DNA from 3 places in the Shewanella sp. MSW genome. Region 3 is predicted to be linked to each of the others. Evidence: predicted binding sites of a transcription regulator. Region 3 holds the regulator's gene; each other region holds the start of a gene.

Region 1 (10,084 bases), on a different contig from region 3:
AAAGACAGATTGCAGCGCAACCCCAACTTTTACGGCAGCGCCATCGCCTTTCAGCCCGGATTTCTGCCCGGGCAAAAACGCTTCGCGCCCTATGCTTTCCGCCAGGATCTTTCTATTGCGATTATGGACATAGGTCAGGAAGCCTATGATTACACCAGCGGCGAATGGGGATGGTGGACCGAGGCGCTCAAGCATCCTGACGGTTATTGGTCTCCTCCTTATTTCGACGAGGGTGCCGGCAATGCTTTGATGATCACCTTCTCACAGCCTTTCGGCAGTGAAGCGGCACCTTTGGGAGTCATAACCACAGATCTGGCGCTTTCCAGCTTACCGATTCGCTTGGGAATCGATCCCAAAAAGCTGTTGGTGTTGGATAACCAGGGGCGGCTCATTTATCACCCGGACAATAACCTTAGCCGCAATGCCAAATTGGAAGATTGGCTCGCCAATACCGCTGCAGGAAAGGAAGCGGCGCAACATATCTACGCCGCCGACACCCCTGAAGTGGCTCTGAGTGACCTCAATGGCGTGCAGTACCTTGCCAGTGTTGCCAGAGTGGCACCATTGGAATGGCGGGTATTGGTGATTACCCCACAAAAACAGTTGCTGCGTTCTTTCCTGCAGGATTTCAGCTCGTTAACAATCAATCTGTTGTTATTGGCTATATTGCTGCTGGTGACCAGTTACTGGAGTGCCAAGCGTCTCACCCAGCCCCTGGAGCTGTTGGAAACCGGGATAGTGGACTTCAGCAAGGGGTTGATAAAACGCTTGCAAAAGCCTGAAGGCGTGGTGCGGGAAATTGCTACTCTCAGTAATAAATTCAATGAGATGGCTGAAATTCTCGAAGAGAGGGAACAAGCACTGCTCGACTCCCGTGGCAACAGGTTTGCCAAGCTTATCGATGGCATGAGTGATAAGTCCTTTTACTGCTCTATGGATCCTTACGGCGCCATAGTGCAGGCCAGCGACGGTGTGGAGAAGGTATTGGGCATCTCCCCTGAGGTGCTCAGGCGCAAGTATCAGCGGCTGTTTTCCAGCAACAGTATCAATGAAGCCAACTGGCAGTATATGGAACAGGCGCTGGCCGGTGAGTCCGTACCGCCACATCAGGTGGAGTTGGCCGACGCCGAAGGTGGCTTGAGACGTTTGGATCTGTTTATGCAGCCCTTGCTCGATGATGAAGGTAAGCTGATTTCGGTGGAGATGTTGTTCAACGATGTTACCGAGCAGTTTTCCGCCGCGGCCTGGTCCAACGCAGTGCTGGAAGCGGCGCCGGAGGCGATGCTGATTGTCGATGAAAATGGCATGCTGGTGTTCTCCAACAGCCGCTGTCAGGAGCTATTCGGTTATAACGCTGAAGAGATGCTCAAACTCAACATAGATCAATTGTTGCCGGAAGTCGATCGTTTGCAGCATGCGGCCAAGCGTCATACCTTTGTGACTGACGGTAAGGATCGCATGATGGCCAAGGGCAAGGCGCTGCAGGCGCTCAAGTGTGATGGCTCCCAGTTTCCGGTGCAGATAGGTTTGAGCCTGTTACCGGCCGATCAGAAGGGTAAACACCAGGTGGCGGCATCGATTCGGGATCTGACCGAGCAACTGGCAGTAGAGCGTAAAATTCGCGAGAGCGAAAGCCGTTTTCGCGGTCTGGTATCCAACATCCCCGGCGCTGTTTATCGTACCCGGGTCGATGAACATTGGACCATGGAGTATGTCAGCGACAATATCACTGAGATAAGCGGTTATCCGGCCTGGCACTTTATCGACAGCAAGAAGCGCAGTTATGGCTCCCTGGTTATTGATGAAGACAAGCAACTGTGTATTGACACCATAAATTCGGCTCTGGCCGAGCAGCAAGCCTTCGATGTTGAGTATCGTATTCGCCACCGGGATGGCAGCGTGCGTTGGATCCATGAAAAGGGTAAGGCCAGTTACGACGAAGACGGCAATCCACTGTGGTTCGATGGCAGCCTCAACGACATTACCGACAGCAAGCTGGCTCAGGAAAAGATGGAGCAGTCGCGGGAGCAACTGGAAACCATCACAGAGTCTGTGCCCAGTACTGTGTATCAACTATTTTGGCAAAGCCCGCAGCAACGCAGATTCACCTTCCTTTCCAGTGCAGCCATTGCCACTCTGGGCCACCACAAGAATGAGGTAATGGCCGACTTTGATCTGGTGGCCGAGCGGATTGTTGCCGAAGACAGGGGCAGCATTATTCGGCTGCTTTCCGGTGAGGGGGGGCTGCAGTGGATCAAAGAGTTTCGCTACCGTCACCCTTCCGGCGAGGTGCGTTGGCTCGAGGCCGGTGCCAAAGGCAGCAAACAGCAGGATGGCATGCTCTGGAACGGTTATCTGACCGATATCAGCGGCCGTAAAAAGATGGAAACCGAACTGGCCCAGAGTGAGGCACACTTCCGGGCCCTGTTTGATAACGCAGGCATAGGCATAGTCAACCTGGATGATCGCGGCACCATAATGGATTGTAATGGTCAATTCTGCACTGATATGGGCATGAGTGCCGAACAGCTGAAACGTCGCTCGTTTGCCGATCTGATGGTGCCGGAAGACAGAAGCAAAGCCAACGAGTTGTACGAGCGCTTGCAACAGAGTGACGATCACAGTGTCAGCGGCGAGTGGCGCCTGCTCAGTGCTTCTGGCGAGCCGATGTGGATGGCCGTCAACGCTTCTGAAATTGAGGAAGAAGGTGATCGTGAACGCTCAGTGGTTATGAGCATTGCCAACATCACCCGCTTGAAACTCTTGTCCAATGAGCTGATGACGGCCAAGGATGAAGCCGATGCTGCCAACAAGGCCAAGAGTGACTTTCTTGCCAATATGTCCCACGAGATACGCACCCCGATGAATGCCATTATCGGTATGTCACAACTGTGTCTGCAGACCAAGCTGGATAACAAGCAGCGTAACTATGTGGAAAAAATTGAACGGGCTTCGCAATCCCTGCTGGGGATCATCAATGACATTCTCGACTTTTCCAAGATTGAGGCCGGCAAACTGGATATCGAAGTGGTGCCGTTCCAGCTCGACAATATTCTGGAAGATCTCGGGGATATGTTCTCGGAGCGTGCCGCCGAAAAACAATTGGAGCTGTTGTTTGCCGTGGCCCCCAGTGTGCCCAGCTATCTGGAAGGGGATCCGCTACGCCTCAGTCAGGTGTTGATTAACCTGATGAACAACGCCATTAAATTCACCGAGCGCGGTGAAGTGATGCTGTCGATAACTGAGCTAAGCCGCGAGCAGAATGAGGTGCTCCTGAGATTCGCAGTGCGTGACAGTGGCATAGGTCTGACGGCCGAGCAGCAGGCCAGATTATTCAAGTCTTTCAGCCAGGCGGACACTTCAACCACACGTAAATACGGTGGTACCGGGCTTGGGCTGGCGATCTCCAAACAGCTGGTGGAACTGATGGGCGGTGAAATCGGCGTTGAAAGCCAGTTTGGTAACGGCAGTTGTTTCTTCTTTACCGTGCGACTCAAGGTTGCGGAAAACGACAAGCTCAATGTAGAGCAGGAACTGGAAGGTATGCCGATTCTGGTGGTTGATGACAACGGCACCGCCAGAGATATATTGCGTACTACGCTCGAGAGTATGGGCTTTGCCGTCGACTGTGCCCGCAGCGGCATGGAGGCGCTGGAGAAGGTGAAGCGCAAGTCCTACAAGATGGCCCTGATCGATTGGAAGATGCCTGAGCTGGACGGCATGGAAACCGCCCGGCAAATATTGCAGCTAAAGGAGCCGCCACTGATCCTCATGGTATCGGCCCACGCCAACAATGACTTTATCGAACAGTTGGAGCAACTCGGGATCAACGGCTATATCACCAAGCCGGTCAGTGCCTCCAGGCTGCTGGACGGCATTATGTTGGCGCTTGGACGTCAGGGCCATATTCCCGTCAGGCGCAAGGTACTGGATCTTGAATCGCTGCAATTGGCGGCTCTTGCCGGCAAACGAGTGCTGCTGGTGGAAGACAACGAGATGAATCAGGAGGTGGCGACCGAGTTTCTCGAGCAGGTAGGCATAGACCTGTCTATCGCAGAAAACGGCCAGATAGCGCTGGAGAAGTTGGCGCAGCAGCAGTTTGATCTTGTGCTGATGGACTGTCAAATGCCTGTGATGGACGGCTATCAGGCCACAGAAGCGCTGCGTAAGATGCCAGGGCTTGAGCAGTTGCCAGTGGTCGCCATGACGGCCAACGCCATGGCCGGTGACAAGGAGATGTGCCTGATGGCCGGCATGAATGATCACATTGCCAAGCCGATAGAAGTCAGCCTCTTGTATCAGGTGTTGTTGCAGTATCTGGGAGGGGGGCAAGCCCCTGCTGCAGGGAATAATAACACTGGGATGGCCGATGGTGATGCTCCTGATGATCTGGTGAGCTGGCCGGAACAAGAGAGCTTGGATATCGACCGGGGCTTGCAGCTGGTGCAGCATTCAGAACGCCTCTATCGACGCATCCTCGAGCGTTTCCTCGCTAGTCAGGGCAATGTTGGCAAACGGATCCGCAAAGCGCTCAAGGAACAGCAGCAGGAAGAAGCGGTTAGGGCGGCGCATACTTTGAAGGGACTGGCGGGCAATCTTTGCTCTGAGGCTTTGGTGGAAGAGGCTCGGCAATTGGAAGCTAAGTTGGCGGCCGCTGAAGAATGTGAGCAAGAGTTGCAGGCAGTGGAAAAGCGGGTCGCCGTCATTGTCGACGCCATTGCAGATTGGATGGGTGATAAGCCACAAAGCGCTCTTCAGACGCAAGCCGATGCGGCCGAGGAGATGGATGTCGAGACGCTTAAAACCGCTTTGAAGCAACTGCAAAGCAGTCTGGAAGATGCCGATGCCGATGCCGTCGTTCAACTGGAAGCATTGAGCCGCCGGGTGAGTAAACCTTTGTGGCAGCGCTTGAAACCTGTCAGCAGCATGGTCGGCAGCTACCAATTTGATGATGCTGCCGACCTTATTCGCGAATTACAGCAAGAGCTGAACGAGGCGGAATAAGCCTGACTATACTCAACGGGTAATTACGGGCTACGGCGGAACCTGCTGTGCCGAGATGCAAATCGGTGTCTGGAGCAAGAGGGAGATTGGGATGGAAAAAGCCACTGTGTTGGTGGTGGATGATACACCGGAGAATATTGATATTCTGCTCGGGATCCTCGGCGATGACTATAAGCTCAAGGTGGCGATAGATGGCCCAAGAGCGCTGGCGTTGGCGCAGAAGAGCCCTCCGGATCTGATCCTCCTGGATGTGATGATGCCGGGTATGAATGGCTATGAAGTCTGTAAGCGTCTCAAGCAAGAGCCTATGACTTGCCATATTCCGGTGATCTTTGTCACTGCTCTCTCTGAAGTGGCCGATGAGACCCAGGGCTTTGATTTGGGCGCTGTCGACTACATCACCAAGCCTGTCAGTGCCCCGATAGTTAAGGCGCGGGTGCGGAACCACCTGGCCCTCTATGATCAGCAGCGCTTGCTGGAACAACAGGTGCGTGAACGCACTCACGAGCTGGAACAGACCCGTTTCGAGATCATTCGTCGTCTGGGCCGCGCTGCCGAATACAAGGATAACGAAACCGGCTTACACGTTATTCGCATGAGCCACTACGCCAAGCTACTGGCGCAGCAAGCCCAGTTGCCGGAACACTTCTGTGAACTACTCTATAATGCGGCGCCCATGCATGATATCGGCAAGATAGGTACGCCGGACGCCGTGCTGAAAAAGCCGGCCAAGCTGGATGCCGAAGAGTGGAGAATCATGCAACAACACGCCGAAATTGGCGCCGAGATTATTGGTGAACACCCGGATCCTCTGTTGCAGATGTCCCGGAGGATAGCATTGACCCACCACGAAAAGTGGGACGGCTCAGGTTATCCCAAAGGTTTAAAAGGCGAAGATATTCCCATTGAGGGGCGAATCGTCGCCATTGCCGATGTCTTTGATGCCCTGACTTCGATTCGACCTTACAAGAAGGCCTGGAGCATAGAAGATACCATGGCGTTACTGGAGTCTGAGGCAGGGAAACACTTTGACCCTGAACTGGTGGAGCACTTCAAACAGATATTGCCCCAGGTGATTGAAGTGCGTGACACTCATATGGAAACCGAGTCCGACGCCGAATAGCGACAAACTGCTGATAAAAATAAAGGCGCCGACGGCGCCTTTATTGGGTGATTTATTGTTACTCCTGCTCTTCCAGAGAGTAGGGTAGAGGCATTACCGTCAGTTCGCTGTTTTCATCATCGGCGATACGGAATTTGGCACCGACTTCTGTGTCATTGGCCAGTACTGCGGTCAGCAGTAACTCGCCATTTCGTTGTACGGCTTCAATAATGCTGCCACCCTTACGAAAACCTCCTTCCAGCGCCATCTCCAGCGTGGTTTCCGGGGTGACATCGACAGTGGCTTTGCCCTTGAGAATATAGAGGGCTCGCTTGTTGCCGCCGCGATACTTCATTCTGGCCACGGTTTCCTGGCCCATGTAGCAACCCTTGGTGAAGCTGATGCCGTTGATGGCTTGCAGGTTGCACATTTGCGGTACAAATTGGCCCATGTGTGCTGCCGGCAGGTTAGGGTAGGCGGCAAGGATTTCCAGCTCTTGCCAGGCACTGGCATCGACTGGAGGCTGCTGGCAGATGGCATCGGCCTGGGCTTTGGGCAGTACCAGAATAAAGCGCTCGCCGTCCTGCAGCACTGCGCCGCCATCGACAGCGCTGACTTGTTGCTCGGCGTTGAAGCCCGGAAGCTGCTCTGTCAGCCAAGTGCTCGCCTTGGCACCGGCAACACCCAAGAGGCTGTAATCGTCGCTGACATCGACCAGTTCGGCCTTACTGAATACCGCATACTTCTTCAATTGCGGCAAGTCGGCTGCCAGGGTATCTTTTGGCATCATCAATATCAGGGCATCACCCAGAGTAAAGGTTCTGAAGCTTGAAAGCATCTTGCCTTTGGGGTCGCAGTGAGCGCCCCAGCGCCACTGCTCTGTCGTGAGAGAGCTGATATCTGTGGTGACCTGACCGTGGATAAAGCTGCGGCCCTGTTCACCGGTAACGGCAAGCAGACCCAAGTGAGAGAGGCGGGAAATAAGCAGATCCGGAATGCCGGCATCCAGAGGCCAATCGGGCTGAGAAACGCAAATGCTCATAACAAGATCCTGAGATTGAAGGCATTAAGAGATCTGCGATTGTAGCGGATTTGACAGAAATAAACAGGGCGCCAAGGGTAATAAGGCGCCCTGTGAAAATCAGAACAGCAAACGAGTACGGATAGTGCCTTCGATAGACTTGAGTTCTGTTAGTGCTTCTTCTGCCTGAGTGGTATCCACTTCCATTACCACATAACCTATGGTCGGCGTGGTTTGCAGGTACTGGGCTGAAATGTTGATGCCTTTTTCTGAAAACGCCTGGTTAATCTTGATCAGAATACCTGGACGGTTATGGTGAATATGCAGCAGGCGAGAGGCATCTTTATGCTGCGGCAGCGATACTTCCGGGAAGTTGACTGCCGACAGGGTAGAGCCGTTGTCTGAGTATTTGGCCAGCTTGCCGGCAACCTCAATACCTATGTTTTCCTGAGCTTCTTCTGTGCTGCCACCTATGTGAGGGGTCAGCAGCACATTGTCCAGACCGCGCAGCGGGCTTTGGAATTCATCTGTGTTGGACTTGGGCTCAGCCGGAAACACGTCGATGGCAGCACCAGCCAACTGCTGCTCCTTGAGGGCGACGGCCAGGGCGTCGATATCCACCACTGTGCCGCGGGAAGCGTTGATCAATATGCTCCCTTTGCGCATCATCGCCAGTTCGGCCTGGGCAATCATCTCTTTGGTCTGTGGTGTTTCAGGTACATGCAGGCTGACCACATCGGCCTGAGACAGCAGTTGCTCCATGGAGTGAACTTGTTGGGCGTTACCCAGCGGCAGCTTATCTTCGATATCGAAGAAGATCACTTTCATCCCTAAAGTTTCGGCAAGGATCCCAAGCTGGGTGCCGATATGACCATAACCTATAACCCCAAGGGTTTTGCCGCGGGCTTCAAAGCTGCCATTGGCGCTCTTGAGCCAGCCACCACGATGGGCCAGGGCGTTGCGCTGCGGGATCCCGCGCAGCAACATGATGATTTCACCGAGTACCAGTTCGGCCACGCTGCGGGTATTGGAGAAGGGTGCGTTGAATACTGGAATACCCAGTTGCTCGGCAGCCTTGAGATCGACCTGGTTGGTACCGATACAGAAACATCCTATGGCAACCAGCTTTTCAGCTTGTTGCAAGACTTCTTGGGTTAGTTGGGTACGGGAGCGGATTCCGACGAAATGGGCATCTTTGATCGACTGCTGCAGCTCAGTGCCGGAAAGTGATGCCTTATGATACTCGATATTGGTGTAGCCAGCCCTTTCCAGCACATCAACGGCTGATTGGTGGACGCCTTCCAACAACAGGATTTTAATTTTATCCTTGTCCAGCGAGTGTTTCGCCATGATATAGGTACCCTCTTGATTATTAACTAATGTACGTATGCTATGATATTTTCGCTCATGCCCAACCAAAGTAGCACTTTTTTCAGATTAAGTGGAGGGCTAGATGGCTAAAGTATTTTTTCCTAATAGAGAACAATCACTGGCATAAGGAAAGTGGCTTGAAAAACACAATTATCTGGCTGGTCATTTATTTTGCGGTACTTATCTGGTCGGCGATAGCCCCCAAAGATAATTTTACTTGGTGGCTGGAAGCGCTGCCGGGTATGCTGGCGCTGCCGATACTGTTTTTTACCCGTAAGCGTTTCCCGTTGACTCCACTGCTTTATGGCCTGATTTTGGTGCACTGCCTGATCCTCTTTGTCGGTGCCCACTACACCTACGCCGAGGTGCCACTGTTCGATACCTTGGCACAGTGGATGGGTTCTGAGCGCAATAACTACGATAAACTGGGTCACTTGGCGCAAGGGTTTATCCCGGCCATGATTGCTCGGGAGATACTGCTGCGTAATCGGGCAGTGAAGCCGGGTGCCTGGTGTGCCTTTCTAGTCAGTTGTTTTGCCTTGGCCTTATCGGCTTTCTATGAACTGATAGAATGGTGGGTCGCCGTTGCCACCGGAACCGGCGCCGAGGCCTTTCTCGGCACCCAAGGCTACGTTTGGGATACCCAGTCGGATATGCTGATGGCCCTTGTCGGTGCTATCGCTGCCTTGTTCTTCTTATCCTCATTTCATGACCGTCAATTGCGGCATTTAAACGTAGATTGACAGTTGGAACAAAGAGTTTTGAATACACTCTTTACAATCTTCCGTCTGAAAAAGCTGTTAAAGATTGTTAGAATAATACTTTATGGTGATGAAAACCGGACGTTATCTGGTCAGAATCGTCTGATGCTTTTTGTGTAGTCGCACTTAAAGTGATTAAGGAAGCTATCCCTTTAGGGATATAAGCAAGACTTTTCAGGGAGAAGAGTAAAAATGAGTAGTATCAATGAGTTGGTTTTTATAAATCAAATAGCCGCCCCTTGTCATTTGGCCATACTGGCCGAGTCCATCGGTCTTAAGACTCGTATAGTACGCCACCCGGAGCAGTTGGAACCGCAGAAGAGTGATAGTACTTTTTATCTAATCTCTCAGAAGGGGGCAGCGCTGGATAATAAGGGGATCCCTTTATTGGCCAGTCGTTTGGTTTCTCATGTTCCGGTCGCCCTTTATCAAGTCAGCAGAGGGTCACTGGATCAGGAATCAGCGATGTTGCTGGGGATCCGCGGAGTGCTCTACTCAGATCAGCGTATCGATCTTATGCTCACTGGTCTACGCAAGATGGTGGCCGATGAGCTCTGGTACGACAGAACCCTTATCAGTAAGATGTTCCGTAAGTTGGTCAAAACTCTGGACACTGGCAATGAGATGTCGGCCGATACGGTTTCCATGCTGCAGATGTTGACCCGGCGTGAACGTACCATTATTCAGCTGGTTTCCAGTGGTGCCAGGAATAAAGAGATAGCCCAGCGTCTGTGTATCAGTGAGCATACGGTCAAGGCGCATATCTCATCGATTTTCCGCAAGACACAATCTCGTAATCGAGTCGAATTGTTGCGTTGGGCCCAG
Region 2 (10,084 bases), on a different contig from region 3:
ATCAACATAGTGCCTACCAATCCAGTATCGGCTTTGGCCGAAGGGCAGATACTGCAGGTGATCGTATTCGCCGTGGCACTGGGGATCGCCCTGGTGTTGATAGGGGAACATGGCAAGCCTGCGATTCGGGTATTCGAGAGTCTGGCAGAAGCTATGTACAAGCTGACCGATATGGTGATGAGTCTGGCGCCCTACGGGGTGTTTGGCTTGATGGCTTGGGTGGCTGGTGAATACGGTATGGAGATGTTGTTGCCGCTCATTAAGGTGATTGTTGCCGTTTATATCGGCTGTTTCCTGCATATTGTCGGTTTCTACAGCTTGGTCTTGAGTGTCTTTGCCCGTCTCAATCCATTGCATTTCTTTAAGGGGATAAGCAATGCGATGGCCGTCGCCTTCACCACGTCAAGCTCGGCGGGGAGCTTGCCGGCCAGTATGAAGTGTGCCAGTGAGTACCTGGGGGTGAACAAGAAGATTTCCAGTTTTGTGCTGCCGCTGGGTACCACTATCAACATGGATGGCACCGCACTCTACCAAGGGGTGACCGCGCTGTTTGTGGCTCAGGCCTTTGGCATAGACCTCACCTGGGTGGACTACATCACCATTATTCTGACTGCGACGCTGGCTTCTATAGGTACTGCGGGTGTGCCCGGCGCCGGTTTGGTGATGTTGACGCTGGTGCTGACCACAGTAGGTTTGCCGCTGGAAGGGGTGGCGATTATTGCCGGTATCGACCGTATTCTGGATATGGCCCGCACTGTGGTTAACGTCTCCGGCGACTTGGTGGCTACCACAGTGATTGCCAAGTCGGAAAATGAACTGGATATTGAACACTACAATGCCGATATGCAGCAGAGTGCTCTGATAGCTGAACAGAATGCCGTTGACACTATAGAGCATGGTCGTAATTGATATGAGTTACATAAATGAAAAAACCGCCTGAAGGCGGTTTTTTTTATGACTGAAGGGAAAAATCAGAGGCTGCTGAGTTGCAGCAGAACCTGGCCGTCAACACCCTTGAGCAAGAGCTTGCCATTGCTCATTTCACCTTGGGTCACCTGAGGCATGGCCTGCATTACCAGTTGTTCTTGGGCCATCAGTGCATCGACACAAGCTTTCATTGTACTGCCGGCGGGTGAGAGCTTTAACTTCAGGCCTTCCTGGGAATAGGTGCCGAAGAAGTTATTGCAGCTGTTGTTACCGGACAATTTGCCGTCCTTGGTAAAAACCAGCTGGGCGGGACTGTAATCTATAGTCGGTTGTCCCATAATGCTTTCTACTTGCCAGCTGCCTTCCAGTGGCAGAAACTGACCTTGGGTATCCGGGGTGGTTTGGCAGGCAGCCAGACCAAATAGCAGTGCAGCAGCTACGAGAGTTTTCTTAATCATGGTCATTTTTCCATTAGTCTATAAAGCCTTTATAGTGTGACAAGAATAACGCGGATTAAAAAGGGGGAGAAGGGTGATATCCAATGCTAACTCAGTGATAGGCCTTCTAAAGTTGTTACATTGGATCGGAGTGTTAATGCTGCTTGTCGGTGTTGGGGTTTATATGTTGACTACTATGGCGCTTGAGGTCAGCGGAATGTTGATTATTGCCTCGCTGATAGGCTTGGGGTTGGTATTTATGTCGCCATATCCTGTGGTTATCTTTATCCAATGGGCCAAGGCACAGGATCAAAAAACGCAATAAACGCTTAAGTTCAAAATTAGCATGAACGGCCATGGCGCAAGCGGCTTTCCCGGATTAACTTGAGGCCTTATATTGCAGTAGATCTTGCTTTGCCAGTTCCAACATAGGTGAAAGTTCGAAGTGGGAGTCAGGTGCAAAGAAGCTTTTCCCAACCAGCAGTTGTAGGCCGCAATCGCTGCGACTAACTCGTTTTTTTAAGCGGCTGGTGAGAATATCCAAATGCGCTTGGTTGTCTACAAATGCCAGGATAATGAATTGGCTCTTATTCAACCTGGTGCAGATATCTGCTTCACGCATGTTCTCCAGTATCACCCTTGCCAGCATTTTCAGGGCCTTATCTTGTTGCAGCCCGGCAATACGGTTTGAGTTAAGTTCCTTGCCTTCCAACAGTAAAAGTCCGGCATGGGAGCCCAAACGGCGACTAAGACTCAGCTGCCTTGATGCCAGCAGATTAAAGCCCCTGGGATTGAGCATACCTGTGAGTTCATCTTGTAAAGACAGAGACGCCATCTGTTCCATCAGTTGCAACTGTCCAAGCTCACTCTTGAGTAGCTCAAGCATAGGCTCGAGCAAAGACTGCAACTGCTCTATCGCTACCTTGGGTTTGCCATTTAGGATCAGTAATTCGCCAAACAGCTTGCCATCGGACCAATGAAGTGGGTACTTGATGGTCTCGGCCGGGTGAGCTGCAAAGTGTTGCAGTATAGAGGTAATATCTTCAAATTCAGTTGGGATTTCAGCCACCGAACTGTGGCTCAGGACCTGTAGCTTGGTGTCTGGCATATGCTGTAGTAACAGCACAGTTTGGGCGTGAAATATTTCTCTGACAGTGGCTAAACGGTTTTGCCAATGGCTAAGCTTCAAAGGGTCGTTGGGGTGGTCTCTTAAGCTGCTGGTTTTTTCCGTCAGTTGCGCATGCATATAGTTATCGTATTTTTGATGGCAGGGATTGCCTCAGGATACCTAACCGTTTGCGTTAATAAAATGCAAATAATCAGTTATTGGATCTGAGTCTTTTTAATGCTTGTTCTGTGCTTTGAATCAAGGCTTTTCTGCTTCTTTCTTCTGTTTGGATGACTTGAGCCCTGCTCTGGCACTTTCCAGCATGGGGGCCAACTTGGCTGCTGAGTCCGGGCTGAAAAAGCAACTGCTGGAGTCCAACTGCAATGGAGCCGAAAACTGGTTCATCTGCCGCTCAAGGCGCTTGATGATATGTTCCAGATCCCGCTCCAGATCGACAAACACCAGTAGGACATATTGGCTGTCGTTGTAGTGGGCGGCAATATCCGCGGTTCTTATGGTACTGAGGATCAGGTTACCGAGTTCCTTATGATGACGTGCCAGCGTTTCGGCATCCATATTCGCCCCGGGTATCAACTCGAAAAAAATAATGCCTGAATGAGCACCGAAGCGGCGACCGAGATTGAGCTGTCTTGGCGCCATCATAATGAAACCATAACGGTTGAGTATGCCTGTTTCCCGGTCTCGCATGGATAGCGATTCGATTCTATGGCTTTGGCATAGGAGCGCCAAGTCTTGCTGCAGCAGAATTTGAAACGGTTCCAGCATATAAGGGCTTATGTGTTGCTGCTCGTTGGCATGGGCATTGATGACACACAGGCAACCGAACACCGAGCCATCGGGCCAGAGCACGGGCCGGGATAGAATCCCAAGGACATTGCTGAACTCTTTTGGATTGTCATTATAGGTGGAGCGGGTGAGATCCAGATTAACGCCCTCGGGTGGGCTATCGACCATACGCAGGAATACACTTTCGTCTGCAGAGAATACCTTACCGGGTGGGAACCTGTGGCTGGCATCGGCGGCGCTGACAATGACTTCAAATCCCTGTTCTGTCTTTTGCAGCACAAAGACTTTGTCGGCCTGGTAGTAACGTTTCATTAGCTCACATTGATGCATCCAGCGAATAAGGTTGAGTCTGTGGCTTTCATTTTCCAATAGGCTCTTGCCTGGGTCTATGGTATCCGGGAGCATGTCTCTTCCTGAGTGATGTGGCTTAAGTTCAACTTTAAGTGTGGAAGCAGTATAGGAATTTCGCAAATCGAGTGCGGCTTAAACCTGCTTTGGCTATAATGCGGCTTCTTTTCTTGCTGAGTCTTTTTAATGCCGCAAACCATGCAATACCGCCAGGCCGAGGCGGCCGATATTGAGACGATTGCCAGTCTGGAGCAGCGCTTCGGCCAGGATGAATTGAGTGCCAGAGAGCGCACTCAAGGCATGCAAGGGCAGGGCTTTTCTGCCAAGGAGCTTGAACCTCTGGTGGCTTCCGGCCTGGTGTGGTTGGCGTTGGACGCGACTAAGGTAGCCGGTTATCTGATAACCGGCAGTTGGGATAAACTCAAGCATTCGCCTTTGTGTCAGGCCCTCTGCCGGCAACTGGCCCAGAATCGCTTTGACCTGGAATTGAATTGGCAGCAGACTTTGCATTACGGTCCGGTTTGGGTGCATCCTGATTATCGTGGCAAGGGCGTATTTGATAAGCTTTATGGCGCCGCCAGAGCCAACATCAGTGCGCCTTGGCTGGCACTGATCGCCGAGGATAACGAGGCGTCTATACGTGCCCATAGCCGGGATGGCCGCATGCGCACCCTGGATTTTGTCACCCTTTGTGGCCGGGATTTCTATCTGCTGCTGGGTTAACAGGCGCTTTGACGCGGGAGAGTAAGATGCAAAACACGCCAGAAACCCTACTGCAATCCTGTGAGTCGCTAAGGCTTTCTGCCTGGGATAATGTCAGATACCTGGTGTCTGTATTGGCGCTGCAGGGTCAACAGGCAAAGGCTTTTGAAGCCAAAATCGATGGCAAGCCGCATTATCTGCTGCAAGCCTTGGGCGTCTGTTTCGACTGTGGGCGCAGCAATAGCTATCAGGTGCAGATCCGCCAGTTGACCGATACCGAATTCACTCCAATGAAAGTGTTGGATATCACGCCGCTATCGGCCGAGCAGTTGGGTTACCTCTGTATGGAAACGGCCCATTTCGATCACTGCTACTGAGATATCGCCCGATAAATAGATATAAAAAAACCGCCCTGAGGCGGTTTTTTTTGCAAGCTGAGTCTATTACAGACCTGCGTCGGTACGCAGGGCTTCAGCCTTGTTGGTTTGCTCCCATGGGAACTCGTCACGGCCGAAGTGACCGTAAGCGGCGGTGCCTTGATAGATGGGGCGCGCCAGATCCAGCATCTCGGTCAGGCCGTATGGACGCAGATCGAAGTGCTGACGTACCAACTGGATAAGCAATTCTTGCGAGACTTTGCCTGTGCCGAAGGTTTCCACACTGATGGAGGTCGGTTCGGCCACACCAATGGCGTAAGACACCTGGATTTCACAGCGGTCAGCCAGACCGGCAGCCACTATGTTTTTGGCAACGTAACGGGCAGCGTAAGCGGCGCTACGGTCAACCTTGGATGGGTCTTTACCTGAGAAGGCGCCACCACCGTGACGGGCCATGCCGCCATAGGTATCAACGATGATCTTGCGACCGGTCAAACCACAGTCACCCATAGGGCCACCGATAACAAAACGGCCGGTTGGGTTGATGAAGTACTTGGTGTCCTTGTTCAGCCATTGGGCAGGCAATACTGGCTTGATGATGGTTTCCATCACGCCTTCCACCAGATCCGCCTGGCTGACGCTTTCGCAATGCTGGGTAGAAAGTACCACGGCATCGATACCGACAATCTTGTTGTCTTCGTAGGCAAAAGTCACCTGAGACTTGGCATCGGGGCGCAACCAAGGCAGAGCGCCGCTCTTGCGGACTTCTGACTGGCGCTTAACCAACTGGTGAGCGTAGGTGATAGGAGCTGGCATCAGCACGTCAGTCTCATTGCTGGCGTAACCAAACATCAGACCCTGGTCACCGGCACCCTGTTCTTTGGGATCGGCACGGTCTACACCCTGATTGATATCGGGGGACTGCTTGCCGATGGCGTTCAGTACCGCACAGCTGTCGGCATCAAAACCCATATCTGAGTGGGTATAACCTATTTCGCGAACAGTTTTACGGGTCAGTTCTTCAATATCGACCCAGGCAGAGGTGGTGACTTCACCGGCTACCAGTACCATGCCTGTCTTGACCAGGGTTTCACAGGCTACACGGGCCTTGGGATCCTGAGCCAGAATCGCGTCGAGTACCGCATCAGAAATCTGATCGGCGATTTTATCTGGATGTCCTTCTGAGACCGACTCAGAGGTAAACAAGTGTTTTGCCATAATTCGGAAAATCTCGTCTGTGGAATTCAAACGTGTAGAAGCATCTACATCTAGACGGCCATTTTAGTAGAATTCGACTTGGATGACACCCCTTGTCGCAAATATTTGTGCGCCATGGCGCAGGAATCGGCTCAAATGACTCAAATCTTTTTTTACTGTTTTCAGCTATTTTGCTGAAATTTATCAGATTCATCTGTATCTGAATCTAGACTTTTCCTCTGGCAATTCAGCCTTGGCATTTGCGTTGAAAGCGATCAGCGGACAGGCAAGTTGACAGCTTTGTGAGCGGCAGGCTTCGCAAATGAGGCGCAAATGTAAACACAAAGCAAAGCCTGGGCTGCTTTTGGCGCCGTGGGTGGGCGAATTTTATTTGCGTCCTTCTGCCCGGTAGGGGAAAATATGGCTCCATTTTGCCCAAGACCTCTAAGATCAAGCAGGAGAGAGCATGTCTTCCCGTAAAGAACTCGCTAACGCTATCCGTGTTTTAAGTATGGACGCTGTCCAAAAGGCCAATTCCGGCCACCCCGGTGCTCCCATGGGGATGGCAGATATCGCCGAAGTCCTGTGGCGGGATCACCTCAAGCACAACCCTGTGAACCCTCAATGGGCTGACCGCGACCGCTTTGTGCTGTCAAACGGCCATGGTTCCATGCTGCATTACTCACTGCTGCATCTGGCGGGTTATGATCTGGGCATTGAAGATCTCAAGCAGTTCCGTCAACTGCACTCACGTACTCCGGGCCACCCTGAATATGGTTATGCTCCCGGCATCGAAACCACCACAGGGCCTCTGGGCCAAGGCATCACCAATGCCGTAGGTATGGCGATTGCGGAAAAGACTCTGGCGGCTCAGTTTAACCGTGACGGTCACGATATTGTCGATCATCACACTTATGTCTTCATGGGTGACGGTTGCCTGATGGAAGGTATCTCCCATGAGGCCTGCTCACTGGCCGGTACCCTGGGTCTTGGCAAACTGATCGCCTTCTGGGATGACAACGGTATCTCCATCGATGGTCATGTTGAAGGCTGGTTCAGCGATGATACTCCCAAGCGCTTTGAAGCCTATGGCTGGCACGTGGTTGCCGGTGTCGATGGTCACGACCCACAAGCTATTAACGCCGCCATTGAAGCCGCCAAGGCTGATCCGCGTCCATCGCTGATCTGCTGCAAGACCGTAATAGGTTACGGTTCTCCCAACAAGTCCGGTTCTCATGATTGCCACGGTGCGCCGCTGGGTGATGCTGAAATTGCCGCCACCCGTGAATTCCTGGGCTGGAAGCATGAGCCATTCGTGATCCCATCTGAAATCTATGCTGCCTGGGATGCCAAGGAAGCCGGTAAGGCCGCCGAAAGCAGCTGGAACGACAAGTTCGCTGCCTATGAAGCCGCTCACCCCGCGCTGGCCGCCGAGCTCAAGCGTCGCCTCAACGGTGAACTGCCTGCCAACTTTGACGCCGATGCCAAAGCCTACATAGAGCAGCTGCAGGCCAATCCTGCCAATATCGCTTCCCGTAAGGCCTCGCAAAATGCACTGGAAGCCTTCGGTAAAATGTTGCCTGAATTCTTAGGGGGCAGTGCCGACCTGGCGCCTTCCAACCTGACCATGTACTCAGGTTCCAAGCCTATTTCGGCCGAAGATGCCAGCGGCAACTACCTGCACTATGGTGTGCGTGAGTTTGGTATGACCGCCATCATCAACGGTATTGCCCTGCACGGTGGGTTTGTACCTTACGGTGCCACCTTCCTGATGTTTATGGAATATGCCCGTAACGCCATGCGGATGGCCGCGCTGATGAAGGTGCAGAATATTCAAGTCTATACCCACGACTCCATTGGGCTGGGTGAAGACGGCCCGACTCACCAGCCGGTTGAGCAGATTGCCTCTTTGCGTATGACTCCCAACATGAGCACCTGGCGCCCATGTGACCAGGTAGAATCTGCTATCGCCTGGAAATACGCCATTGAGCGCAAAGACGGCCCAACTTCGCTGATCTTCTCGCGTCAGAACCTGACCCAGATGCCACGCAGCGCCGAGCAACTGAATGATGTGGCCAAGGGCGGTTATGTGCTGGTGGATTGCGAAGGCGCGCCTGAGCTGATCATCATTGCCACCGGCAGCGAAGTCGAGTTGGCGGTTAAGGCCCAGGTTGAGCTGGCCGCTACTGGCGCCAAGGTGCGCGTGGTTTCCATGCCATCTACCGACGTATTTGACCAGCAAACCGCGGCTTATAAAGAAGCTGTACTGCCAGCCAATGTCACAAAACGACTGGCCGTGGAAGCGGGCATAGCCGATTACTGGTATAAATATGTCGGCCTGAACGGTCGCATTATTGGCATGACCAGCTTCGGTGAGTCGGCGCCTGCCAATCAGTTGTTTGAGATGTTCGGTTTCACTGTCGATAAAGTGGTTGAAGCCGGTAAGGCTCTGCTCGCCTGAGCCGCGCCTGCCTGATTGGAAATGACTGTGCGGCAACCAGGCAATGGAATGCCGCACAGGAAGTGCAACGGCCTGTCGGGAAGTCAGGCCGTTACCCAATCAGCATCCCTCATTAGAGGAACAGGATCTCCATGATCAGAGTCGCAATCAATGGTTATGGCCGCATCGGCCGTTCAATTCTCCGTGCCTTATACGAATCGGGTAAAAGGCAGCAAATTCAGATCGTTGCTATCAATGAACTGGCTAAGCCCGAGGCCATAGTCCACCTCACCAACTATGACACCACCCATGGTCGCTTCCATAGCCGCGCGAGCCTTGCCGATGGCATGATGCAACTGGGGGATGACAGCATTACCCTGTTGGCCGAGCCGGAGGCGGACAAACTGCCCTGGGGCGAGCTGGATATCGACTTGGTGTTCGAAGCTACCGGCGCCCTCTCTGATAGACAGAGCTGTGAGGCTCATATCCAGGCCGGTGCCCGCCAGGTATTGATAAGTCACCCCTCTTCGGCGGATGTTGACGCCACCATAGTCTATGGTGTCAACCAGGAACTGTTGGCCGCCGAACACACAGTGGTGTCCAACGCATCCTGTACCACCAACTGTATTGTCCCTGTCATCGATGTGCTGGACCGGCACTTTGGGGTCAAGAGCGGTGCCATTACCACTATCCACTCGGCGATGAATGATCAACAGGTGATAGATGCCTATCACGACGATCTGCGCCGTACCCGCGCCGCCGGGCAATCAATTATTCCGGTAGATACCAAGCTTGCCCGCGGCATAGAGCGTATCCTGCCGCAGATGAAGGATAAGTTTGAGGCTATCTCTGTGCGGGTGCCCACTATTAATGTTACCGCTATAGATGTGTCTGTGACCCTCAACGACAGAGTGGATATTGCCAAGGTAAACCAAGTGTTGGAGCAGGCGACCCACGGCCGGCTCGAGGGGATTCTGGGCTATACTGATGAGCCTCTGGTATCATGCGATTTTAATCATGATCCGCGCTCCAGCGTGGTCGATGGTACCCAGACCCGGGTCAGTGATGGCCAACTGGTGAAGCTGTTGCTTTGGTGCGACAACGAATGGGGTTTTGCCAACCGTATGTTGGATACGGCACTGGCGATGATCAAGGCCCGCAGCGCCTGAGAGACTGCGACAGATTATTTCAGGGGGCAGGGAAGCTGCCGCCCTTAGTGAAACAGATTTGTTTTTGATTAAGAAGGAAGCGTAAAAATGGCAATTATCAAGATGTCAGAGCTGGATCTTCAGGGCAAGCGTGTGCTGATCCGTGAAGATCTCAACGTGCCGGTGGCCGATGGCGTGGTCACCAGCGACGCGCGTCTGCGGGCGTCACTGCCCACCATCAAACTGGCACTGGAAAAAGGGGCTGCCGTGATGGTGATGTCCCACCTGGGACGACCAACCGAAGGCGAATATAATGAGGAGTTTTCCCTCAAGCCTGTGGTTGACTATCTGGCCAAGGCGCTGGATTGCCCGGTGCGCCTGGAAAAAGACTATCTTGAAGGCGTCGAAGTTGCCCAAGGCGAAGTCGTGGTGTTTGAAAACGTCCGCTTCAACAAGGGTGAGAAGAAAAACGACGAGGCGCTTTCCAAGCAGCTGGCGGCCCTGTGTGATGTCTATGTGATGGATGCCTTCGGTACTGCTCACCGCGCCCAGGCCTCGACTCACGGAGTCGGCATGTTTGCCCCGATAGCCTG
Region 3 (10,084 bases):
CTTACGCTGCATGTCACGCCCGGAAAGATCGTCCCTGGGATCCGGCTCTGTGATCCCCAGCTCTTTGGCCTGCAACACCAGCTCGGAGAAAGGTTTGATGCCATCGAAATGCTCAAACAGCCAGCAGAGCGTGCCGGAAAAGATACCGCCGACAGCCTCTACCCTGTCGCCGCTGTTGTGCAAATCATTGAGCGCGTGCTGCACCGGCAGCCCGGCGCCGCAACTGGCGTTGTAACGCCAGAACAGTCGACGATTACCCAGTTGCTGTTTCAGCTCACGATAGAAAGGCAATGGCCCGGAGCCAGCCAACTTGTTGGCACTGACCATATGAATGCCACGGGCAAAAAACTCAGGATACTCTAGTGTCAGTCCAGCGCTGGCACTGATATCCAGCGCTACCAGTTCATCGGCTTGCAGCAACGCAAGCTGTTCGAACAGATGTTCATACTGCCAAGGGGTAGCTTCAGCTTCAAACCTTGCCTGCCAGTCATCCCCAAAGATCCCCTCATTGCAGATCCAGGCGCGGCTCGAACTCGCCAAGCCCAGGAGTTCAACACTGGCCTCCAGCTCACGTTTGAGGCCGTCGCGGGCTCGGCCAAACAACTCCACCCAGGCTTCGCCTATGTTACCCACACCCAGCAGAATAACGCCTATGCGTTTGCGGGGGCCGGCGCAGCGCCTGTGCACCTTCTGGGTCAGCAGGTTCACCTGCGATTTAGGTACCAGGGTGACCAGGCTGAGTTGGTCCTGGTACAGAGGCCGCGCTTCACGGCTCAGCAAACGGGCAAAGCTGCGACGATAACTGCCGGCGCCACTGCTTACCAGCGCCACCAGTCCATGCTCTCTGTCCTCGGTAATGCTTTGAATTTTGAGCTCGGATGTCTGCGCTTCCAGTAACTGCCAGACTTGGCGGGATAATTCGGGAGTATAGGCCAGCTCAAGTTTGTGTTGCCCCTGAGACCAGTAGGCCAGCGGAGTCAAACCCGCCTCATTGAGCGCATCAAGCGTCTGAGTCTGAGCCTGGGTGCCATTGAACTCCAGGCTCAAGAGTGACACCTGATTGAGATTGGTCACCACTGGGGCGCTTGCGGCATCACTCTTGGGGGCTATCAGGGTGAAGTCGGTATGCGAGGCGTAGCTCGAACGCACCGCCAGGCTGACCTCGGTATCAAACAGCGGCTGCAACGTACGGCAATGCAGTACCGGGGAGCCAAGCCGCGCCAGGCGGTCGGCCTCAGCCAGCGACATACTGCTCAGCAACCTGGCATCGGCAATCTTGTTGGGATCGGCATTGAACACCCCTTCGACATCTGTCCAGATAGTCACCCTGTCGATATCGGCCAGGCTGGCTATCAGGGTGGCACTGAAGTCGGAGCCGTTGCGACCAAGCAACAGAGTTTCGCCTTGGCTATTGGCGCAGATAAAGCCGGTGATCACCAGGCGCTCATCGGGATGCTCGGCCAGCAGCCGCTGCACCCTTTCACGGGACTCATCGAGGCGAATCCTGGGCACTGCGCCCTCATCGGCAATCAACAAACTGCGGGCATCCACATGGGAAGCGGCAACACCGGACTCCCGCAGCAGCGCCGCCATCAGTCTGGCCGACCAGCGTTCACCGAAACCCACCACCTGATTGCATTGGTATTCGCTGAGTTCAGGCAAAGACAATAAACTGGCCAGTTGCGCCTTATCTGTAGACAGACGCTCCCGCAGTTGACGTGCCTGTTCATTGCCCAGCAGCTGTTCAATCAGATTCTGCTGATAGCCGACAAGCTCCTGTAGCTCCTCCTGCCACAGAGCGCCCGACTCCTTCAGGTTCAACAGTTTATAGAGAAAATTAGTACTCTTGCCGGCGGCGGAAACCACTACAAGATCATCGGCATGACCATGGGTCAGCAAAATATGGGCGACCCGTCGGTAGCAATCGGCATCGGCGAGACTGGAACCGCCAAACTTATGTAGGTGACAACGTGCCATCTCAAGCTCCTTCAATTCAACAGTTTGCGGCTGCCGCCAATCCGGCGGCGATATCGTCTAGCAGATCCCGGCTATCTTCTATGCCCACAGACAAGCGAATAAGCGTGTCTTTAATACCGGCTTCGGCGCGAGCCTCACTCGTCATGGCTCTGTGGGTCATGGTGGCGGGCACGGCCACCAGGCTCTCAACCCCTCCCAGGCTCTCGGCCACGGAAAACAGCCTGAGCGCGCCGAGGAAGGCAACCACCTGCGTCTCATCGCCCTTGAGTTCAAAACTCAGCATAGCGCCAAAGCCACTCTGCTGCCTGGCGGCAATCTCATGACCAGGGTGACTCTTAAGCCCCGGATAATAAACTTTGTCTACCACCGGGCTCTGGCTCAGCAGCGCCACTATGCGCTCGGCATTGGCCTGATGCTCGCGGATCCTCAGCGCCAGAGTACGCAGGCCTCGCAGGGTCAAGTAGCTATCGAAGGCGCCACCGCTCAGCCCAAGCGTGTTGGACCACCAGTGCAGCTGCTCTGCCAGTTCGGGATCTTTGGCAATCACGGCGCCGCCCACCACATCGCTGTGGCCATTGATGTATTTAGTGGTCGAGTGCACCACTATGTCGGCCCCCAACAGTAAAGGCTGTTGCAGCGCCGGCGATAAAAAGGTGTTGTCGGCCACCACCAATGCGCCCTGCTGGTGGGCCGCCTCGGCAATGGCGGTGATATCCACAACCCGCAGCAGCGGATTAGATGGCGTCTCGAGCCACACCATGCGCGGCTTTTGCGCCAGGGCAGCGGCGAGTGCTTGCGGGTCGGTTTGATCCAAAACCTGCAAACGAAACTGGCCCTTGGCGGCCAGATGGGTGAACAGCCTATAGCTACCGCCATAACAGTCATGGGGCACCAACAAGAGGTCATCCGGCCCCAGCAGGTTGACCACCAGAGTAATGGCCGCCATGCCGGTCGCTGTGATTGCCGCACTGCAGCCCTGTTCCAGCTCCCCCAAGGCATCCCCCAGAATGGAGCGGGTAGGATTACCCGAGCGGCTATAATCAAAGGCTCTTGGCTGAGTGTGCCCCTCAAAGGCATAGTTGGTCGACAGATAGATGGGTGGCACCACGGCCCCGTGCTGGCTGTCTGATTCGATGCCCTGCCGGACCGCTGTGGTTGCTAATCGCCGCTCTGTCATAATCGACTCCTGAATGCTGAGGTTCGACACCATAAAGATGTCTGGACGTCTAAATCTAACCAATGACTATCCAGCCGTCAATAGGCATCAAGACGTTTGGACGTCCAAATGTATGGATTTCTGTTCATATTGCACAGATTTTGCAGGCAATCATTTGACTGTATCCTGTAAGGGTTTAAAATCTGCTGCGAATTAGTGAGATCACAGGTGAATCAATGACTGAATGGAATGGCGAATACATCAGCCCTTATGCCGAACACGGCAAGAAGAATGAGCAAGTGAAAAAAATCACTGTCTCTATTCCGTTGAAGGTACTGAAAGTATTGACCGATGAGCGCACCCGGCGCCAGGTAAACAACCTGCGGCACGCCACAAACAGCGAACTGTTGTGCGAAGCCTTCCTGCATGCCTATACCGGCCAGCCACTGCCCAATGATGAGGATTTGTCCAAAGACAAACCCGACAGCATCCCGGAAGAAGCCAAACGCATGATGGATGCCATGGGCATTGAATGGGAAGACATGGAATAAGTGTCTTATTCCTCTGAATTATCTTATTGTTGAACAAGGATCGCTGCGCGATCCTTTTCTTTTGGGAGCTTGCGAATGCTGTCATTGATAGATCCCGTCACCCTGTTGCTGGCATCCCTGATCATATTTACCGGCGCCCTGACCCAGTCGCTGATAGGCTTTGGCCTGGCCGTGGTAGCCACACCTTTGCTGTATATCGTCGATCCGGAACTGGTTCCCGTCCCTGTGATTGTGATGGGATTTTCTATCGCCCTGTTGACCTTGATACGCGAACGCGGCCACCTGGAATTCAACGGCTTGCAATATGCCTTGCTGGGACGACTCCCCGGCGGCCTGATTGGTGCCACCCTGTTGTTGCTGGCACCGCAACCGATTATGGGCTTGACCATAGCCCTGATTGTGGCCGTGGCCGTATTTCTCAGCTTCAGAAAATACAGCATTAAGATCAACCGCCTCAGCCTGTTTATTGCCGGGGTATTTTCCGGGATCTTCGATACCGTGGCGGCCATAGGTGGACCACCTATGGCTCTGCTGCTGGCGGGTAAGGATGCCAGTCAGTTCCGCGCAGCGCTGTCGGCCTTCTTCATCTTCAGCTCCTTGATAGCCTTGATCATTCTCGGCTGTTTTGGCCTCTTGACCCTAAAGCATCTGTGGCTATCGCTGTTGCTGCTGCCTGCGGTATTTATTGGTTTTCTGGTCGCTGGCCGTTTGGTGGGCCGGGTGGATAAAGAGAAGACCCGCAGCTTAACCTTGGCGCTATGCACCCTGAGCGCCCTGTTGCTGACTATCAAGTCAACCCTGGCGCTCATCAACGGTTAAATCGCTGTTAGAAGTGATAGCTGGTTTGCAGCACGCCACCTATGGCATCGTCACTGCCAAACATGCCGGTGAGATCCAGCCGGAAGCTGTTGCCTATGGCGAACCCTGTCCCGAGTGAATAAAGATCGGCGCTGTGATCATTAAGATCCTGGCGATAACCGAGCCGTAAAGCAACCCAGTCAGCAGGCCGGTATTCGCCACCTAAACGCCAATAGCGGCTGCCCTCAAGCTCGGCAAACTTATCGTTGTCGGTAAGATCCAAGTCGCTGCTGAGCGAAAAAGCCGCCCAGTCATAGGCCACCCCGGCGGTAACCATAGGTTTCACCTGATAGGTAAGCTGCACGCCGCCAGCCTCTATGCTGCTTAAGTCCCGCTCGATAAGATTACGTCCGCTGACACCGATAACCAAACCATCCAATGGCTGAAATGCCAGGCCGATATCCAGATTAAAGCCTGTGTCATCACTGCGATAATCATCATCATTGAAATCATCGGCATCGAAGTTGTTGGCGCTGACAGCATAATTAAAACTATCCAACCGTTGCAGCTTGGGGGTGACTCCCACTGTCACCGGCATATTGACGATAGATAGCGGATAGCTCACGGCAACTCCGAGCTCGGAAACCGCCCCGGCCACTACCCGCCCCTGGGAGGTCAAATCTTGGATTTCCGGCGGGTTATTGGGGTCCAGATTATCCAGGGCATCAATATCCGCAGCGGCGATTTCGGCAATCCCCAAGGCATCGAGATAACTCTTGAATACAAAGGCATAGCTAAAACCATCCGAAGGCATGACCAACGCCATATTGATACCGGCACTGACATAGGCGTTGTTGCCCTGCAGCGATTGCAAGTCACCACTGAGGCGCTTGCGGTAGTCATCGATAGCCGCTGTGTCGGCAGCATCTATGGCATTGACCAGAGCGTCATAGTTATCCTGCAAGGCATCAAACTTATCGATCATCTGATCTTTATCTGCGCCATCTGCGCCTATGGTGGGAATAAGTAAACTGAAGTCACTGCTGCGGCGCGAGGGCAAAGCCAGCAGCGCCGGATTGGAAAAGGCCGCCGCCTCACGATTACCGGCCGCCACGGCAACGCCGCCCATGGCATCGGCGCGGGCCTCATAAACATCCTGCCCTGCCAGCGCCAGCGTGCTGGCAAGCCCCGTGGTAAGCAGTGTCAAAAGACTCAGTTTCATCTCATCCCCCTCTTGCTTTTATCTGTAACCAGACGCAAGACGTTAGTTACATGGGTTAAAGATAGTCCAGATCTCAGTGGCACAATGGTATCAAGATACAAAAAAAGCCCGTATCAAATGATACGGGCTGAGGCAAAACAGGTTCAGAGGTGCTTGTTAACCAAGATAGCTCTGACCTGCATAGAGAATGAAGTGTCTAAGTGCCAGCACCCCGGTCAGGCTGCAGCAGGCTACCGCCAGCATGGCGTCCTTGGTGTGGCGGGTACTCGCCGGCAGCAACAACATGGAAAGCAGCGGGATACCAAAACCTATACCCACAACTCCAATCCAGAACACGCTGGCCCAGACGCCACTTGTCAATGATGCCAGCGCTGCCGCCGCTGCACCGCCCTTGAAATAGAGCGCGCAGAACAGCATGAACAGGAACAGGATTTCTGCCGCCATTACCGGCAGTTCCAAACCGTGCATCCGTCCCAGCTGTGGGCAGTGCTTGTCTGTCTTGAACAGCAGCAGCGCCACTACCGCGTTGGCGGCCGCACCGGCCGACAGACCGGACACCAGGAACAGCGCCGGTAATACGGCAGTGTTCAGCATGGGGTAGGCGTTCATGGCGGAGATCAGGAAGCCTGTGTAAGCACCCACGACAATCGCCAGCACAAACAGCAGTACTTCCATAGTCTTGCGAAGGCCAGTCAGTGATTCTGCAATCCCTTTAAGAAAGCCCAGACCCCAGCTACCGAGATCATCTTTCAGCACGACCAGCGCATAGGCAAAGGTCAGCGGAATATAGGCCAGCAGCGCCAACACCCCGATGGACATCACAGATGTCAGGTTGTAGTTGATCAGGATCAGCCAGAAGTGGAACGGCTTGGTCAGGTCAAACACCAGACACAGCATCCCCAAACAGATAGCCACTGGCGCTATCAAGGCTGCCGCCTTGAGAATACCGCTGTCACCCTCTGTCTTGTTTTGCACCCAACGCAGCCCGATCCCAATCAGCAGACTACCCGCCGACAACCCAGCCAAGAAGAGGTAAACCGCTATGACCCAGTTCCAGGTTACAGGGTCGTATTGTGTCATATCGCCCCAAGTATTGTTCATGATTGGATCCCCCCTCTCTTGACAGGAATACGGTAGATTCTGGGTTTAGTACCCAGATGGGTCTTGTCCTGATAAGTCACGCGGGTGTTGAGCAGAGTCGCCACCTCGCTGCCGGCCTCGTTGGCATCACCAAACACCAGGGCATCGGTAGGACATACGGTCACACAGGCGGGTTGTTCGCCGCGAGCCAGACGTGTGTCCTTACAGAAGTTGCACTTGTCGGCCACCTTGGTCTCCGGGTTCATAAAGCGTACTTTGTAGGGGCAAGCTGCCACACAGTACATACAGCCGACACATTTCTCTGCCTTGATGGAAATAATGCCGTCCTCGCCCACATAAGCCGCCCCGGTAGGACAGACCTTGACGCAAGGGGCATCTTCACACTGCTGACAGGACACCCTGTGATACTTGAAGTGCAGATGCGGCGCATCACCGAATGGGCCTTCTACCCGTACCTGCAGGCGGGTTACGCTCTCAGGTACACCGTTTTCGCTGCGGCAGGCGACGTTACAGGCCTGACAGCCGATGCACTTATTCTCGTCGTGCACCATCACATATCTTTTAGTCATCTTCGCCTCCCCTTATGCCTTTTCCAGCTTCACACCTGTGGTGTGTACGTTCATACCGCACACAGGTGCAGTCACGTTGGGCAGCAGGTTGCCGCAGTGCACGCCCTTACCGGTCGCCCGTGCCAGCTCCTTGTTCTTGGAACCAAAGCCCATATAGGCGAACACAGTGTCGGGACGTATGCCCTTGGTCACCAGCGCATGACCCTCTTCACTGCCGACACTGGAAGTGAGACGAATGGCGTCCCCATTCTCAATGCCATGCTTGGCGGCAGTGTCAGGGTGGATCCAGACGGCGTTATCGGACATCAGGTTAGCCAGCATAGGCACATTGTGGGTCGCACCATTGGTATGCACTGCCACCTTACCCTGGATAAAGTAGAGCTCGTCCGGCTGTTTCAGGGTCACTTCACGATAGGCGATAGTGCCACGGCCAGGCGCCATGTCTTCTACCTTGGCGGAGGTCAGTTCAATCTTGCCGCTGGGGGTCTTGAACTTGAGCGCGCTACCATAAGTACCATCTTCATCCATGCCCCTGGCGTTGGGGTAGGCGGCGACAAAGTCGGCCACCATCTTGGGTTCACGCAGCATCAGCGGCTTGCCGTAGCTGACAAAGCCCTTGTCCTTGATGTGCTGCAACAGCTGGGCGTCTTTATTCACCTGCAGGAATTGCAGGGTTTCCATGTTTTCCCAGGGATAGTACTGCTCCAGGCCCATCTCTATGCCCAGTTCACGGAAGATTTGCCAGGAAGGCTTGGCATCGCCAATCACATCTACCACTTGCTGACGCAGGTAGTAGGCCGGGTTCTTGCCGGATTTGTCGGCGACCTCTTCATCCCGCTCCAGGTAAGTACACTCGGGCAGTATGATGTCGGCCCAGGCGGCGGTTTCACTGATGTAAACATCACAGGAAACCACAAACTCCAACTTCTTCAGACTTTCAACCACCTTGGCACGGTCGGTCATGGTCTGCATAGGGTTGGTACGGCTCATAACCCAGGCCCGCAGTTGGTAAGGCTTGGCTTCCAGAGTTGCATCTATGATTGACTGATAGATACCACCACCGGACCAGGCCATAGCAAACTGCTCATCCATCTGGTCGATGCGTTTGGCTTGCGGCTTGGGCAGTTTAACGCCTGGCTTACCCAGCTCAGGAGCCACAAGCTCACCGGCAAACTTGTTGTAGCCACCGGCCTTCTTGCCCATGTAGAGGCCACCCTTACGCTCCAGGTTGCCGATCAGCACGTTGGCGGCATACAGCGCCCGGCGCATATCGAACTCTTCCGGAGTGAAGGTAGATCTGTGGCCAAAGTCGACCACGGCATGAGGCGCTGCAGCAGCGTACTCGTGAGCAATACGGCGGATGTCGGCGGCAGGTACGTCGGAAATTTTCTCAGCCCACTCAGGGGTATAAGCCTTGACCTCGGCGGCAAAGGCCTCAAAACCCACAACATAGCGCTCGATAAAGGCCTTGTCATAGAGGTTGTCGGCAATCAGCACATGGCACAGCGCCAGGGCCACGGCCACATCCGAGCCGGGACGAATGGCATACCACTCATCGGCCTTATCGGCCACCACAGAGAACCTGGGTTCAAACACCACCAACTTGGCGCCTTTGTCAGCCTGGGCCTTCATCATTCCCCGGGTTTCGGACATATTGATCCCCTCATAGAGGTTATGACCGAAGTTGATGATGTACTTGGAGTTGGAGAGATCCCGCTTCACCTTGGTACCGAACATCGCCTTGGCGGCAACCACATAACCGCCCGGGCAAGTGGTGTTATGGGTAAAGGAGTTGGGGCTGCCGTAAGCCTGACCCAAATAGAACAGGTGTCCGGACAGCGAACCTGACTTGGAGGAAAATGCCACGGCTTCAGGACCATGGTCGGCCTTGATTTGATTCAGCTTGGTGGCGATGGTTTGATAGGCTTCCTGCCAGCTGATTTCGGCCCACTTGCCTTCGCCGCGCTCACCGACGCGCTTGAGTGGTTTGACAATCCTTTGTGGATCGTACAATAAACTGAGGCCGGCGCCGCCACGGGCACAGACCTTACCGCCGAATGATTTGGCTTCTTTGTTGCCAGAAATAAAGACGTTTTTGCCGTCGATTATCCGCGCCGAAATCGGGCAACGGGTCGAACACATCTCACACATACTGGCAACTTCAGTGGCACTGCCGGTCAGAGGGCTGCGCCCCAAAGCCGCCAGCGAACCGGGCAGAACTCCGGCCAGGGCACAGGTTGCCCCTCCGGCTCCAGCCCCTTTCAGAAAGGTGCGCCTATCAAGCTCTATCATGGTTTACCTCCATCCTCTCCCCTCGGGGAAAGGTCGCTCACACAGGTTATTGTTTGAATGGGATTCCGCTTGACTACAGCGGCTTAAGCTCATTGTTTACCCATTAAATTCCTGTGGGTATTGTGGTAAACCACATAGGGGGAGTGAGTGTGATCCAGCCCCCGCAAAGATGCCGGAAAGGACATGAAAGTGTGAGGGTAATCCAGCCTCTAGCCGTTAATAAAAAGCCATCACAAGCACCAAACTGATTAACAAAAACCACTTTAGAGATAACAAATACTCACAATTGTTAAGCCGATCACGCTCATAAAATCAGCCAAAACAACAGTGATGATTTCTGTTCAAAAAATAAAAACACAATAAAATTAAATGATTAAAAACAAAAACATCATCTCAATTAGATTTATTTCAATGATAT

What was found. The regulator MetJ, encoded in region 3, represses methionine synthesis genes. The targets are predictions, from matches to a motif close to TAGACGTCTAGACGTCTA.
Region 1: a site for MetJ is predicted at 8,570-8,587, ahead of serA (phosphoglycerate dehydrogenase). Genes of this name have one in related genera too.
Region 2: a site for MetJ is predicted at 5,968-5,985, ahead of metK (methionine adenosyltransferase). Genes of this name have one in related genera too.

The regions. Positions count from the first base shown of each region.
Region 1 is NZ_LVDR01000003.1:676-10,759, reverse strand. It holds gene AYI96_RS03285 (PAS domain S-box protein) at 1-5,004, shown strand, start outside; gene AYI96_RS03280 (two-component system response regulator) at 5,096-6,127, shown strand; gene ygfZ (tRNA-modifying protein YgfZ) at 6,186-7,148, opposite strand; gene serA (phosphoglycerate dehydrogenase) at 7,248-8,477, opposite strand; gene AYI96_RS03265 (DUF2238 domain-containing protein) at 8,636-9,241, shown strand; gene AYI96_RS03260 (helix-turn-helix transcriptional regulator) at 9,452-10,084, shown strand, end outside.
Region 2 is NZ_LVDR01000008.1:151,758-161,841, reverse strand. It holds gene AYI96_RS10810 (dicarboxylate/amino acid:cation symporter) at 1-909, shown strand, start outside; gene AYI96_RS10805 (META domain-containing protein) at 972-1,385, opposite strand; gene AYI96_RS10800 (hypothetical protein) at 1,522-1,689, shown strand; gene AYI96_RS10795 (diguanylate cyclase domain-containing protein) at 1,744-2,610, opposite strand; gene AYI96_RS10790 (GGDEF domain-containing protein) at 2,731-3,684, opposite strand; gene AYI96_RS10785 (GNAT family N-acetyltransferase) at 3,814-4,350, shown strand; gene AYI96_RS10780 (hypothetical protein) at 4,377-4,706, shown strand; gene metK (methionine adenosyltransferase) at 4,773-5,924, opposite strand; gene tkt (transketolase) at 6,370-8,364, shown strand; gene epd (erythrose-4-phosphate dehydrogenase) at 8,496-9,512, shown strand; gene AYI96_RS10760 (phosphoglycerate kinase) at 9,600-10,084, shown strand, end outside.
Region 3 is NZ_LVDR01000013.1:50,586-60,669, forward strand. It holds gene AYI96_RS14445 (bifunctional aspartate kinase/homoserine dehydrogenase II) at 1-1,977, opposite strand, end outside; gene metB (cystathionine gamma-synthase) at 1,994-3,154, opposite strand; gene metJ (met regulon transcriptional regulator MetJ) at 3,370-3,684, shown strand; gene AYI96_RS14460 (sulfite exporter TauE/SafE family protein) at 3,760-4,503, shown strand; gene traF (conjugal transfer protein TraF) at 4,511-5,704, opposite strand; gene nrfD (NrfD/PsrC family molybdoenzyme membrane anchor subunit) at 5,861-6,805, opposite strand; gene AYI96_RS14475 (4Fe-4S dicluster domain-containing protein) at 6,802-7,374, opposite strand; gene phsA (thiosulfate reductase PhsA) at 7,387-9,666, opposite strand.